DNA from 3 places in the Streptosporangium sp. NPDC000095 genome. Region 2 is predicted to be linked to each of the others. Evidence: predicted binding sites of a transcription regulator. Region 2 holds the regulator's gene; each other region holds the start of a gene.
What was found. The regulator HrcA, encoded in region 2, represses chaperone genes, less so after heat shock. The targets are predictions, from matches to a motif close to TTGGCACTCTCNNNNNGAGAGTGCCAA.
Positions count from the first base shown of each region.

Region 1: a site for HrcA is predicted at 2,544-2,570, ahead of groES (co-chaperone GroES). Genes of this name have one in related genera too.
Region 3: a site for HrcA is predicted at 1,910-1,936, ahead of groL (chaperonin GroEL). Genes of this name have one in related genera too.

Region 1 covers NZ_JBIAZS010000006.1:165,156-169,296, reverse strand. Annotated here, with positions in the region: gene ACFY3V_RS16100 (sigma-70 family RNA polymerase sigma factor) at 1-153, opposite strand, end outside; gene groL (chaperonin GroEL) at 433-2,052, opposite strand; gene groES (co-chaperone GroES) at 2,143-2,454, opposite strand; gene ACFY3V_RS16085 (methyltransferase domain-containing protein) at 2,699-3,865, shown strand; gene ACFY3V_RS16080 (hypothetical protein) at 4,080-4,141, shown strand, end outside.
Region 2 covers NZ_JBIAZS010000001.1:1,012,754-1,016,894, reverse strand. Annotated here, with positions in the region: gene ACFY3V_RS04230 (DUF4870 domain-containing protein) at 1-25, opposite strand, end outside; gene ACFY3V_RS04225 (DUF3097 domain-containing protein) at 50-865, opposite strand; gene ACFY3V_RS04220 (hypothetical protein) at 923-1,711, opposite strand; gene hrcA (heat-inducible transcriptional repressor HrcA) at 1,894-2,907, shown strand; gene dnaJ (molecular chaperone DnaJ) at 2,922-4,064, shown strand.
Region 3 covers NZ_JBIAZS010000023.1:83,834-87,974, forward strand. Annotated here, with positions in the region: gene groL (chaperonin GroEL) at 175-1,800, opposite strand; gene ACFY3V_RS35950 (cold-shock protein) at 2,261-2,461, opposite strand; gene ACFY3V_RS35955 (MoaD/ThiS family protein) at 2,820-3,095, opposite strand; gene thrC (threonine synthase) at 3,118-4,141, opposite strand, start outside.

The DNA of each region.
Region 1 (4,141 bases), on a different contig from region 2:
CGCGATCAGAGATTCGATCGCGGTGCGATCCCCCTGAACGGCGAGGCTTGTCAGATCCTTGAGATCATCCCTGTGGGCGACCCCATCAGACCTCGTCGCAAGCCTCACCCCATTTTTGGCGTCGGCGACGCATCCCTCGGTCACGTTAGGCATGATGCCCGCCCCGATAGTGACTGTCGTCATCGCAAACGGCTACGGATTGGTCACATTGAGGCGGAGTAACGGGGCGTAATCAAACAGCGACGGCAACGACTACAGAATGTGCAAATATTTCATTCGATTGCCAAATACATCGTCTATTCGCTAGAACCGCGTTTGGTCTTCCGTCCGACATGACGCTTGAGATCGTTTTCGGTTTACCGCGAAACACGAACGGCTCGCGCCTCCTGCGAGACGCGAGCCGTTCGGAACCGCTTCGGAACCGCTGAGGAATCAGTGGCCGTGGCCGTGGCCGTGACCCTGGCCGGCGGCCGGGGCCTCCTCCTCGGGCTTGTCCACCACGAGGGCCTCGGTCGTCAGCAGCATGCCGGCGATGGAGGCGGCGTTCTGGACGGCCGAGCGGGTGACCTTGACCGGGTCGATGACGCCCTGGGCGATCAGGTCGCCGTACTCGCCGGTGGCGGCGTTGAAGCCCTGGCCGACGGACAGCTCGGTGACCTTCGCCGTCACGACGTAGCCCTCAAGGCCGGCGTTCTCCGCGATCCAGCGGGCCGGCTCGACGAGAGCCTTGCGGACGATGGAGACACCGGTCGCCTCGTCACCCGTCAGGCCCAGGTCGTCGAGGACCTTGGAGACGTGGATGAGCGCGGAGCCACCGCCGGAGACGATGCCCTCCTCGATCGCCGCACGCGTCGCCGAGATGGCGTCCTCCAGGCGGTGCTTCTTCTCCTTCAGCTCCACCTCGGTGGCCGCGCCGACCTTGAGCACGCAGACGCCGCCGGAGAGCTTGGCGAGGCGCTCCTGGAGCTTCTCGCGGTCCCAGTCGGAGTCGGACTGCTCGATGGCGAGCTTGATCTCCTTGACGCGGTCGGCGATCGCCGCGGCCTCACCGGCACCGTCGACGACGGTGGTGGAGTCCTTGGTGATGACGACGCGCCGGGCGGTGCCCAGCACCTCCAGGCCGACGTGCTCCAGCTTGAGGCCGATCTCCTCGCTCACGACCTGGCCACCGGTGAGGATGGCGATGTCCTGCAGCATGGCCTTGCGGCGGTCACCGAAGCCCGGCGCCTTGACGGCGACGGAGGTGAAGGTGCCACGGATCTTGTTCGTGACGAGGACCGCGAGGGCCTCGCCCTCGACGTCCTCGGCGATGACCAGCAGGGCCTTCTTCGTCTGCGCGATCTTCTCGAGCAGCGGCAGGAAGTCGGCGACAGAGGCGATCTTGCCCTGGGTGATCAGGATGTAGGGGTCCTCCAGGATCGCCTCCATGCGCTCCTGGTCGGTCACCATGTAGGGCGACAGGTAACCCTTGTCGAACTGGAGACCCTCGGTGAACTCGAGCTCCAGGCCCATGCTGTTGGACTCTTCGACGGTGATGACACCGTCCTTGCCCACCTTGTCGAACGCCTCGGCGATCAGCTCACCGATCTTGGCGTCCTGCGCGGAGATCGTCGCCACATTCGCGATCTCCTTCTTGTCCTCGACCGGACGGGCCGACTCGATCAGCCGGTCGCTCACGGTCCTGGCCGCGATGTCGATGCCGCGCTTGAGGGAGAGCGGCTGCGCTCCGGCGGCCACGTTGCGCAGACCCTCGCGGACCATGGCCTGGGCCAGGACCGTCGCGGTGGTGGTGCCGTCACCGGCGACGTCGTTGGTCTTGGTCGCCACTTCCTTGGCCAGCTGGGCGCCCAGGTTCTCGTACGGCGTCTCCAGCTCGACCTCGCGGGCGATGGTGACACCGTCGTTGGTGATGGTGGGCGCACCGAACTTCTTGTCGATGACGACGTTGCGGCCGCGCGGGCCCAGCGTCACCTTGACCGCGTCCGCGAGAGCGTTCACGCCGCGCTCGAGAGCTCGGCGCGCGTCCTCCTCGAACGACAGGGTCTTCGGCATGACAATCCTCTCTATAAGTACGTCGGCGCATCAAAGCCCCGGGCGCTGACGCGACCCGGGGCTCGATACGTCATCTTTGTGAAGCGAGAACTACTTCTCGATGATGGCGAGCACGTCACGGGCGGAGAGCACGAGATACTCCTCGCCGTTGTACTTCACCTCGGTGCCGCCGTACTTGCTGTAGAGGACCACGTCGCCCTCCTTGACGTCGAGCGGAATCCGCTTCTCGCCCTCGTCGTCCCAGTTGCCGGGACCCACCGCGAGGACCTTGCCCTCCTGCGGCTTCTCCTTGGCGGTGTCCGGGATGACCAGACCGGAAGCGGTGGTCTGCTCGGCCTCAAGCGGCTGGACCACAATGCGGTCGCCGAGCGGCTTAACGGGAACCTTGGTGGCGGTCGTCACGTCGGACCTCCCCTTCAGATATGAATGATCTAGAAGAGGCGACCAGCGGTCTGCCGTCGCGGGTGTCAGACCTGCCTCGTCGCATGTATTTGGCACTCTCACCGGGAGAGTGCCAATACGGAACAGTATGCAAGGTGGCCTTGACAGTCAACACGAAGCACCCCTTCTCCGCTTCACGCGAACGTCAAGCCAGGTGGAAGCCCTACGGCGAAGCCCTACGGCCGAGGCGGTAGCGTCGGCCGATGTGAATCTCGACGCATTCCGGGAGCTCCTCACCCAGCGCGGCCAGGAGGCTCTGGGCGCCGCGGCCGAGACCGCCGCCGACGACCCGGTGACGGCGGTGACGAGGTTAAGGAAGATCTACGACGCGGACCTGACCTCCGCGGCGCTCACCCAGGCGACGCTCAGGCTGCGCGCGAGGGAGAAGTTCGGCGCCGACGCCGATCTCATGTACTTCACCCGGACCGGCCTGGAGCAGGCCACCCGCCGCGAGGTCGCCGACCACAGGGCGCGGCGCCTCCCCCCGGGCTCGCGGGTCGCCGACGTCTGCTGCGGCATCGGCGGCGACCTCCTCGCCCTGGCCAGGGCCGGGTGCTCCGTCGAGGCCGTCGACGCCGACCCGCTCACCGCCGCGATCGCCCAGGCCAACGCCGACGCCCTGGGCTTCGGCGACCGGGTCTCGGTCCGCGCCGCCGACGCCTCCACCCTGGACCCGGCCGCCTTCGACGTCCTGTTCGCCGACCCCGCGCGCCGCGGCGCGCGGGGCCGGACCTTCGACCCGATGGGATACTCACCGCCCTGGCCCGCCGTGCTGGAGATGGTGGCCCGAGCCGGGGCCGCCTGCCTGAAGGTCGCCCCCGGGATCCCGTACGAGTTCGTCCCCGAGGGCGCGGAGGCCGAGTGGGTCTCGTACAAAGGCGACGTCAAGGAGGCCGTGATCTGGTGCGGTGCGCTGGCGGGCGAGGCGGCGCGCAGGGCGACGATCCTGCCGTCGGGGGCCACGATGACCCCCGACCCCGCCCTCGGCGATCCCGCCACCGGCCCCGCGGGACGCTACATCTACGAGCCGGACGGCGCGGCGATCCGCGCCCACCTGGTCGCGGAGATCGCCGCGTCGGTCGGCGGGCACCTGCTCGACCCGCAGATCGCCTACATCACCGGTGACACCGCGACGCCGACGCCGTGGGCGTCGCGGTACGAGGTCCACGAGACGCTGCCGTTCTCGCTCAAGCGGTTGCGGGCGGCGCTCCGCGAGCGCGGCGCCGGCAATGTGACGATCAAGAAGCGTGGCTCAGCGGTGGACGTCGACCGCCTCAGGAAAGACCTCCGACTTTCCGGCGGGGAATCCGCGGTGGTCATTCTCACCCGAATCGGTGACCGGCCGTTCGCCTTCGTGTGCACCCCCGACTGACCGGCGGATCATCACCATCTGACCAGCCAAAATAGTCAATTCTTCCAGCCAACCGGCAATTCCTTTCTTTTATTCTCGCTGCCAGAAAACCCTGATCCAGGGGCTAAGGTTGCCGGGCGGGAGTTCTCTCTCGCCTGCGTTTCCCTCTCGTTCATCAGCAAATCCCATCAAACCCAACCGCGCGGCTGAGCGTCGGCGAGCGAAGGAGCTCTCGGTGGATCACTCCGACCACACCCTGCTCCAGGCAGGCGGCCAGGCCGCCATCTCCGACCGGAT
Region 2 (4,141 bases):
ATGGGCCTTCGGGGTTCTCGCTCATGTCCTCTCCTGATGGGTTGACGGCCTATCCGTCCTCGTCCGGAACCGTCACGAAGTCGATCAGCTCCTCGACGGGGCCGAGGAGCTCTGGCTCCAGATCGGCATATGTCGTGACCGATCCGAGAATGCGGCGCCATGCGGCGGCAGGCTCCACATTCCAGCCCAGCGCGGCGATGACACCCTCCTTCCAGGGCACCCCGCGGGGCACCGACGGCCAGGAGGGGATCCTGAGCACCTGCGGTCTGACCGCCTGCCAGACGTCCACGAACGGGTGCCCGACGATCAGTACGTGCGGTGAGGAGATCCGCGCGGCGATCCGGCTCTCCTTGGAACCGGGGACGAGGTGGTCGACGAGCACACCCAGCCGCCGCCCCGGCCCCGGGCCGAACTCATCGACGATCGAGGGCAGGTGGTCGACCCCCTCCAGATACTCCACGACCACGCCCTCGACCCGCAGGTCGTGCCCCCAGACCTTCTCCACGAGCGCGGCGTCGTGCACGCCCTCCACGTAGATCCGGCTCTCCATCGCGACCTGGGCCCGCAGGCCCTCGACCGCGATGGAACCCGACGCGCTCCGCCTCGGGCCGCGCGGCGCGGCGGCGGGTCGTACGAGGGTCACGACCCTGCCCTCCAGAAGGAAGGCGGCCGGCTCCAGCGGGAAGACCCGCCGGCGCCCGAAGCGGTCCTCCAGGGTGACGGCCTCCTTGTCGCAGGCCACCACGGCGCCACAGAAGCCGCCGTCGGCGTCCTCGACGACCAGGTCGAGCTCCGCGGGCACCTGGGGGATCGTCCCCCTGCGCGGGCGCCGCCAGTCTCCCGCCAGAACGTCACGCTCGTACATCACCGACCGCCACCCTCTCTCGCCGGGGATCAGGTGGGACGCTAGCAAACACCGGCGTCACCTGCCGTAGGGTCCCGGCTGTCCCCACTGCCCCATCGACGACGCGGCGGCGGCCTGGCGCTTGCGGGCGCCGCTGCGCTTCACCAGCACGACGATCGTCACGACGATGGCGAGCAGGATCCCGATACCGGGGATCAAGAACAGGGCGGCCACCCCGCCCACCAGCGAGTCGGCGGACAGTTCCCTGCCCACGCCGAAGGTCGTGCCGTCGGCGGGGTCGGCGGAGCACTGGACCTGGTAGTCGCCCGCCTGGTCCACGCCGACCCGCAGGCCCATCTCCCAGGTGACGCCGTCGGATCCCGCGACGGTCTGCTGGATGTCCGGCTTCTGCAGGCGGGGCGTGCTCGTACCGCCGGTGAGCGTGCACTCGAACTTGGTGGGCCCGCCGGTGGCGACGTAGATCGCCGGCTTGTCCGCCGGGTCGAGCGCGACCGTCGCGGTCTCGCCGGGGGCGAACGTCCGCGTCGGGGCCGCGTCGGTGACCGCGCCGAGGATGCCACCGGCGAAGCCGCCGATGCCGACGACGATGCTGACCAGGGCGAGCAACCAGACCCCGACGATCCACCCGATGCCAGGCTTGATCTTTCCGCTGGGAGGCGGTCCCTGCGGGGCGCCGTAACCGGGAGGGGCGTAACCGTACGAGGGGGGCTGCTGGCCGTACGGCTGCTGACCGTATTGCTGGCCGGGCTGCTGCTGGCCGTACTGCTGACCATACGGCTGCTGAGGGCCGCCGTGACCGGGGCCGCGGGAGGCGTCGCCCGGATAAGAACCGAAATCGTTGGACATGTGCAAATTGTGGTGGGTATCGCTTGGATCGCGATAGCAGTTGACTTGACAAAGGCTTGCCGTCATCATCCACCGCTTTCGCTTATCGCGCCTTCCGTGCGGGGGCCGTACACTTGGCACTCGGGAACACAGAGTGCCAAGCCTCGTGTTTCCCTCTGAACGCAGGCAGGGAGGTGACCACGTTGGTCGACGACCGCAAGCTCGCCGTGCTCCGCGCCATCGTCGAGGACTACGTGTCCACCAACGAACCGGTGGGGTCGAAGGCTCTCGCGGACCGGCACAACCTGGGGGTGTCCCCGGCGACGATCCGTAACGACATGGCGATGCTGGAGGAGCAGGGCTACATCGCCCAACCCCACACCAGCGCCGGCCGGGTGCCCACCGACAAGGGCTACCGGCTCTTCGTCGACAGGCTCTCGCAGGTGAAACCCCTGTCGAGCGCGGAACGCAAGGCCATCGAGAGTTTCCTCGCGGGCGCCGTGGACATCGACGACGTCGTCATGCGGACGGTGCGGCTGCTGGCCCAGCTCACCCGGCAGGTCGCCGTGGTGCAGTATCCGACGCTGACCCACTCGACGGTCAGGCACGTCGAGCTGGTGCCGCTGAGCGAGCGCCGGCTGATGTTCGTGCTGATCACCAACACCGGCAGGGTCGAGCAGCGCGTGATCGAGGTGCCCGACGTCATCGACGAGCAGCGCGTGGCACACCTGCGCGCGATGCTCAACGCCTCCCTCGACGGATGCGGGCTCACCAGCGTTCCCGACCGGGTCGCCGATCTGCCGGAGCGGTTGCCTGCGGAGGATCGACCGCTCGCGGCGACTATCCTGTCCGTACTGCTCGAGTCCCTGGTGGACAGGCATGATGAGAAGATCGTTTTTGCCGGGGCCGCCAACCTCGCGGGAGCCGACTTCACCGTCGGGCTCCGCGACGTGCTGGAGGCCCTGGAAGAGCAGGTCGTGCTCATGCGACTGCTCGGTGAGACCTCGGACCTTTCCGCGCTGACCGTGCGGATCGGCTCGGAGAACCCCTACACCGGACTCCAGGGCACATCCATCGTCGCCGCTGGATACGGTTCCGGGGACAAGCAACTCGCCCGGCTCGGTGTGCTGGGCCCGACGCGAATGGACTACCCGGTCACGATGGGCGCGGTGCGCGCGGTGGCACGCTACGTCAGCCAGATTCTGGCTGCATCATAAGAGGTCAACGAAAAGTGGCTAAGAGCGACTACTACGGCACCCTCGGGGTGCGCCGTGACGCCAGTGCGGAAGAGATCAAGAAGGCGTACCGCCGCCTGGCACGCGAGTTGCATCCCGACGTCAACCCCGATCCTGAGACTCAGGAGCGCTTCAAGGAGATCACACAGGCCTACGAGGTCCTGTCCGACTCCGGCAAGCGGCAGATGTACGACATGGGTGCCGACCCGTTCGCCGCGGGCGGCGGTGCGGGCGCCGGGGGCTTCGGCGCCGGCTTCCCGTTCAGCGACATCATGGACGCCTTCTTCGGCGCGGCCGGTGGAGGCGGTGGCCGAGGCCCCCGCTCCCGTGCCCGCCGCGGGCGCAACGCGACCATCAGGGTCGAGCTCGACCTGCGCGAGTCGGGCTTCGGCACCACCCGCGAGCTGGTCGTCGACACCGCCGTGGTCTGTGAGGTCTGCACGGGCTCAGGGGCCGCGGCCGGCACCCACCCCGACACCTGTGACATGTGTCACGGCCGGGGAGAGGTCTCCCAGGTCACCCGGTCCTTCCTCGGCCAGGTCATGACCTCCCGCCCCTGCCCCCAGTGCGGCGGCTTCGGATCGATCATCCGCAACCCCTGCCAGGAGTGCTCGGGTGACGGCCGGGTCCGCACCCGGCGGACCATCAAGGTCCGCATCCCGGCCGGTGTCGAGGACGGCACCCACATCCAGCTCGCCGGCGAAGGCGAGATCGGCCCGGGCGGGGGTCCGCCCGGAGACCTGTTCCTGGAGATCGTCGAGCGTCCCCACGAGATCTTCGAGAGGCGCGGCGACGACCTGCACTGCACCGTGCAGATCCCGATGACCGCGGCCGCGCTCGGCACCATCCTGACCATGGAGACGCTCGACGGCGCCGAGGAGCTCGACATCCGTCCCGGCACGCAGTCCGGGCAGACGATCCCCCTCTACGGGCGGGGCGTGCAACGGCTGAACGAGACGGGCCGAGGCGACCTGCTGATCCATGTGAACGTGGAGACCCCCGCCCGCCTCGACGCTGAGCAGGAGACCCTCCTGAAGGAGCTCGCCAGGCTCCGCGGCGAGGAGCGCCCGCCCGGTAAGTTCGCCCCCGGGCAGCAGAGCTTCTTCTCCCGCCTGCGGGACGCTTTCAATGGCCGCTGACCAGGTCTCAACGGCCGCTCCGCCCCGCTTCCGGTCGCGTCGTCACGGTCCGGCCCGCACCCTGCCCGGTGCAGGTT
Region 3 (4,141 bases), on a different contig from region 2:
GGCCTGCGCCGGATCGAACCCCGCGGTTCGCGGCGTCCCCGGGAGCACCCGCCAGGGGGCGGCCTTTCAAGAAGGTCGACGGCGGATGGCGGACAACGCCTGGGGAAAGCGCACAAAAAAAGAGGCGACCCCGAGATCCTCGGGGTCGCCTCTTTTACCTGAAAGCGGTTGGACTCAGAAGTCCATGTCGCCGCCGCCGGGCATGGCGGGGGCGGCCGCGGCCTTCTCGGGCTTCTCGGCGATGACGGCCTCGGTGGTGAGGAACAGCGCCGCGATGGACGCCGCGTTCTGCAGCGCGGAACGCGTCACCTTGGCCGGGTCGATGATGCCCGTCTCGAACAGGTTGACGTACTCGCCGGTGGCGGCGTTGAGGCCCTCACCCGCGGGAAGGTTGCGCACCTTCTCCACGACGACGCCGCCCTCAAGGCCGGCGTTCACCGCGATCTGCTTCAGCGGCTCCTCCAGAGCCTTCTTCACGATCGCGGCACCGGTGGCCTCGTCGCCGGAGAGCTCCAGCTTGTCGAACGCCTTCGCGCCGGCCTGCAGCAGCGCCACGCCACCGCCGGGGACGATGCCCTCCTCGACGGCCGCCTTCGCGTTGCGAACGGCGTCCTCGATGCGGTGCTTGCGCTCCTTGAGCTCGACCTCGGTCGCGGCACCGGCCTTGATGACGGCCACGCCGCCGGCCAGCTTGGCCAGACGCTCCTGGAGCTTCTCGCGGTCGTAGTCGGAGTCGGTGTTGTCGATCTCGGCGCGGATCTGGTTGACCCGGCCGGCGATCTGCTCGGCGTCACCGGCACCGTCGACGATGGTGGTCTCGTCCTTGGTGACGATGACCTGGCGGGCGCGGCCGAGCTGGTCCAGGGTGGTGGACTCCAGCTTCAGGCCGAGGTCCTCGCTGATGACCTGGGCACCGGTCAGGATGCCGATGTCGCCCAGCATCGCCTTGCGACGGTCACCGAAACCGGGCGCCTTGACCGCGACCGAGCGGAACAGGCCACGGATCTTGTTCACGACCAGGGTGGCCAGGGCCTCGCCCTCGACGTCCTCGGCGATGATCAGCAGCGGCTTGCCGGCCTGCACGACCTTGTCGAGAACCGGGAGCAGGTCCTTGTTGGCGGACACCTTGGAGTTGACGACGAGGATGTACGGGTCGTCGAGGACGGCCTCCATACGCTCCGGGTCGGTGACGAAGTACATCGAGGTGAGGCCCTTGTCGAAGCGCATGCCCTCGGTGAGCTCAAGCTCGAGACCGAAGGTGTTGCTCTCCTCGACGGTGATGACGCCTTCCTTGCCGACCTTGTCCATCGCCTCGGCGATCATCTCGCCGATCTGCGGGTCGCCCGCGGAGATGGACGCCGTGGAGGCGATCTGCGCCTTCGTCTCCACGTCCTTGGCGAGCTTGGACAGCTCCTCCGACACGCGCTCGACGGCGGCCTCGATGCCCTTCTTCAGGGACATCGGGTTCGCGCCGGCGGCGACGTTGCGAAGACCCTCGCGTACGAGAGCCTGGGCGAGCACGGTGGCGGTGGTGGTGCCGTCACCCGCGACGTCGTCGGTCTTCTTCGCGACCTCCTTGACGAGCTCGGCCCCGATCTTCTCCCACGGGTCTTCGAGCTCGATCTCCTTGGCGATGGAGACACCATCGTTGGTGATGGTGGGGGCGCCCCACTTCTTCTCCAGCACGACGTTACGGCCCTTGGGGCCGAGGGTCACCTTGACGGCGTCCGCGAGCTGGTTCATGCCGCGCTCGAGACCGCGCCGGGCGTCCTCGTTAAACGCGATCATCTTGGCTGCCATACGGCTAACCTCCCAGAGAAAGGGTGGCTTACACCGGACCGAGCCGACGCCCGCGACGGCATGTGGGCCCACGACTCCGTTCGGCGGGCCCCATCGCCTCGATCCAGGATTGGCACTCTCTATGCGTGAGTGCCAAGAATCTGTTTAGCACTCTACCCCGACGAGTGCAAGCCGCGCCCCGTTGACCTGGGCCGCGCGTGGGACGATCTTCAGCTTCTCGTCATGTCCGCGAAGATCCCGCGCCACGTCGGCGTACGCGATGGGTCATCATCGGGGCCTTTGGGAGGCATTGGCGCCTTTGGGGTCACTGCCGTCATTGCCGTCGTTGGCGGATGCCCGAACGACACGAACGCCCGGCTCGCCGGATGAGGGCGAGCCGGGCCTGGGCGGTGGGGGTTCAGCGGACCGCGACACCTCGGGACCCGCCGACTCCTCCCTGCGAATTCATGAAACGGCCGCGTCAGACCGCCCGGACGGATTCCGCCTGGGGACCCTTCTGCCCCTGGGTGATCTCGAACTCGACCCGCTGCCCCTGCTCCAGGGCGCGGTAGCCATCCATCATGATCGCGGAGTAATGGACGAACACATCCTTACCACCGTCTACCGCGATGAAGCCGTAGCCCTTGTCCGCGTTGAACCATTTGACGGTGCCCTGCGCCACTTGCGACTCCTCTTACTGGTCTTAAAGGACGACGCCCATTCCTCTCGCGAAGTCCCCAATCTCCGGGGCGGACTTCGCCACGTCGATCGTTCCGACCATACCTGTGGGAAGCGGTCGGGCAACAGAGTCAAGCACCAAACTACCTCTTTACGAGAGCTTTTATCACGAGGAGAAAGTTTCATCATCACTGCTGGTTAGTCAGGGGTTACATTATTCGTGCACGCGACAAATATGAGCTTCTGTCATAAAACACGGCACCCGCCCGGCCGGAGCCGGGCGGGTGCCGTGGATTCGCGGGTGCCCCTGGGGATGACGCGGTGCGACGCGAGGCGGTCAGGGCCGCGTCAGGGCGAAGGAGTCAGCCTCCGGCCACCGCCGGGATGATGGAGATCTGAACACCGGAGGGCGTCGCCGTGTCGAGGTTGTCGGCGAAACGGACGTCCTCATCCCCAACGTAGACATTGACAAAACGTCGGATCTTTCCCGATTCATCGAGAATCCGGGCACCGATCCCCGGGAAGTCCGCGTCGAGCTTCTGAAGAACATCGCGCAGGGTCTCGCCTTCTCCGTTCACCTCGGCGGCACCATCGGTGTAAGTCCGGAGAATCGTCGGAATCCGCACAGAAACGCTCATAATTCAGTACCTTTCACGATTTCTAGGCGATAGCCGCACGGAATGCGTCAAGAGAGGGTCGAATCACTGCGGTCGGGCGCGCCTCCGCGGCCACCGCGTCCAGGGTCTTGAGACCGTCACCGGTGTTGAGGACCACGGTCTCGGCGTCGGGGTCGAGCGTGCCCGAGGCGACCAGCTTGCGCAGCACCCCGACGACGACGCCTCCCGCCGTCTCGGCGAAGATGCCCTCGGTCCTCGCCAGCAGCCGGATCGAGTCGACGATCTCGGCGTCGGTGACGTCCTCGACCGCGCCGCCGGTGCGGCGGGCGATGTCCAGGACGTACGGTCCGTCGGCCGGGTTACCGATCGCGAGCGACTTGGCGATCGTGTCCGGCTTGACCGGCCGGATCACGTCGTGGCCCGCCTTGTAGGCGGAGGAGACCGGGGAGCACCCCTCGGCCTGGGCGGCGAAGATCTTGTACGGCCTGTCCTCGACCAGGCCGAGCGCGATCAGCTCCTTGAAGCCCTTGTCGATCTTCGTGAGCTGCGAGCCGGAGGCGACCGGAATGACGATCTGGTCGGGAAGGCGCCAGCCGAGCTGCTCGGCGATCTCGTAGGCGAGCGTCTTGGAACCCTCCGCGTAGTACGGGCGGAGGTTGACGTTGACGAAGCCCCACTGGTCGCCCAGCTCGTCGCCGATGAGCTCAGAGCAGAAGCGGTTCACGTCGTCGTAGGTGCCCTCGATGCCGATGAGCCTGCCGCCGTACACGGAGGCCATGACGATCTTGGCCTGCTCCAGGTCGGAGGGGATGAACACGCAGGCGTCCAGCCCGGCCCGCGCGGCGGCGGCGGTCACGGCGCCGGCGAGGTTGCCGGTGGAGGAGCAGGAGAGGGTGTGGAAGCCGAAGTTGCGTGCCGCCTCGACGGCGATGGCCACCACGCGGTCCTTGAAGGAGTGGGTGGGGTTGCCGGAGTCGTCCTTCACGTGCAGCGAGCGGATGCCCAGCTCGCGGGCGAGGTTGCCGGCGTTGACGAGCTTGGTCCAGCCGGGTGCCATGTTGGGCTTG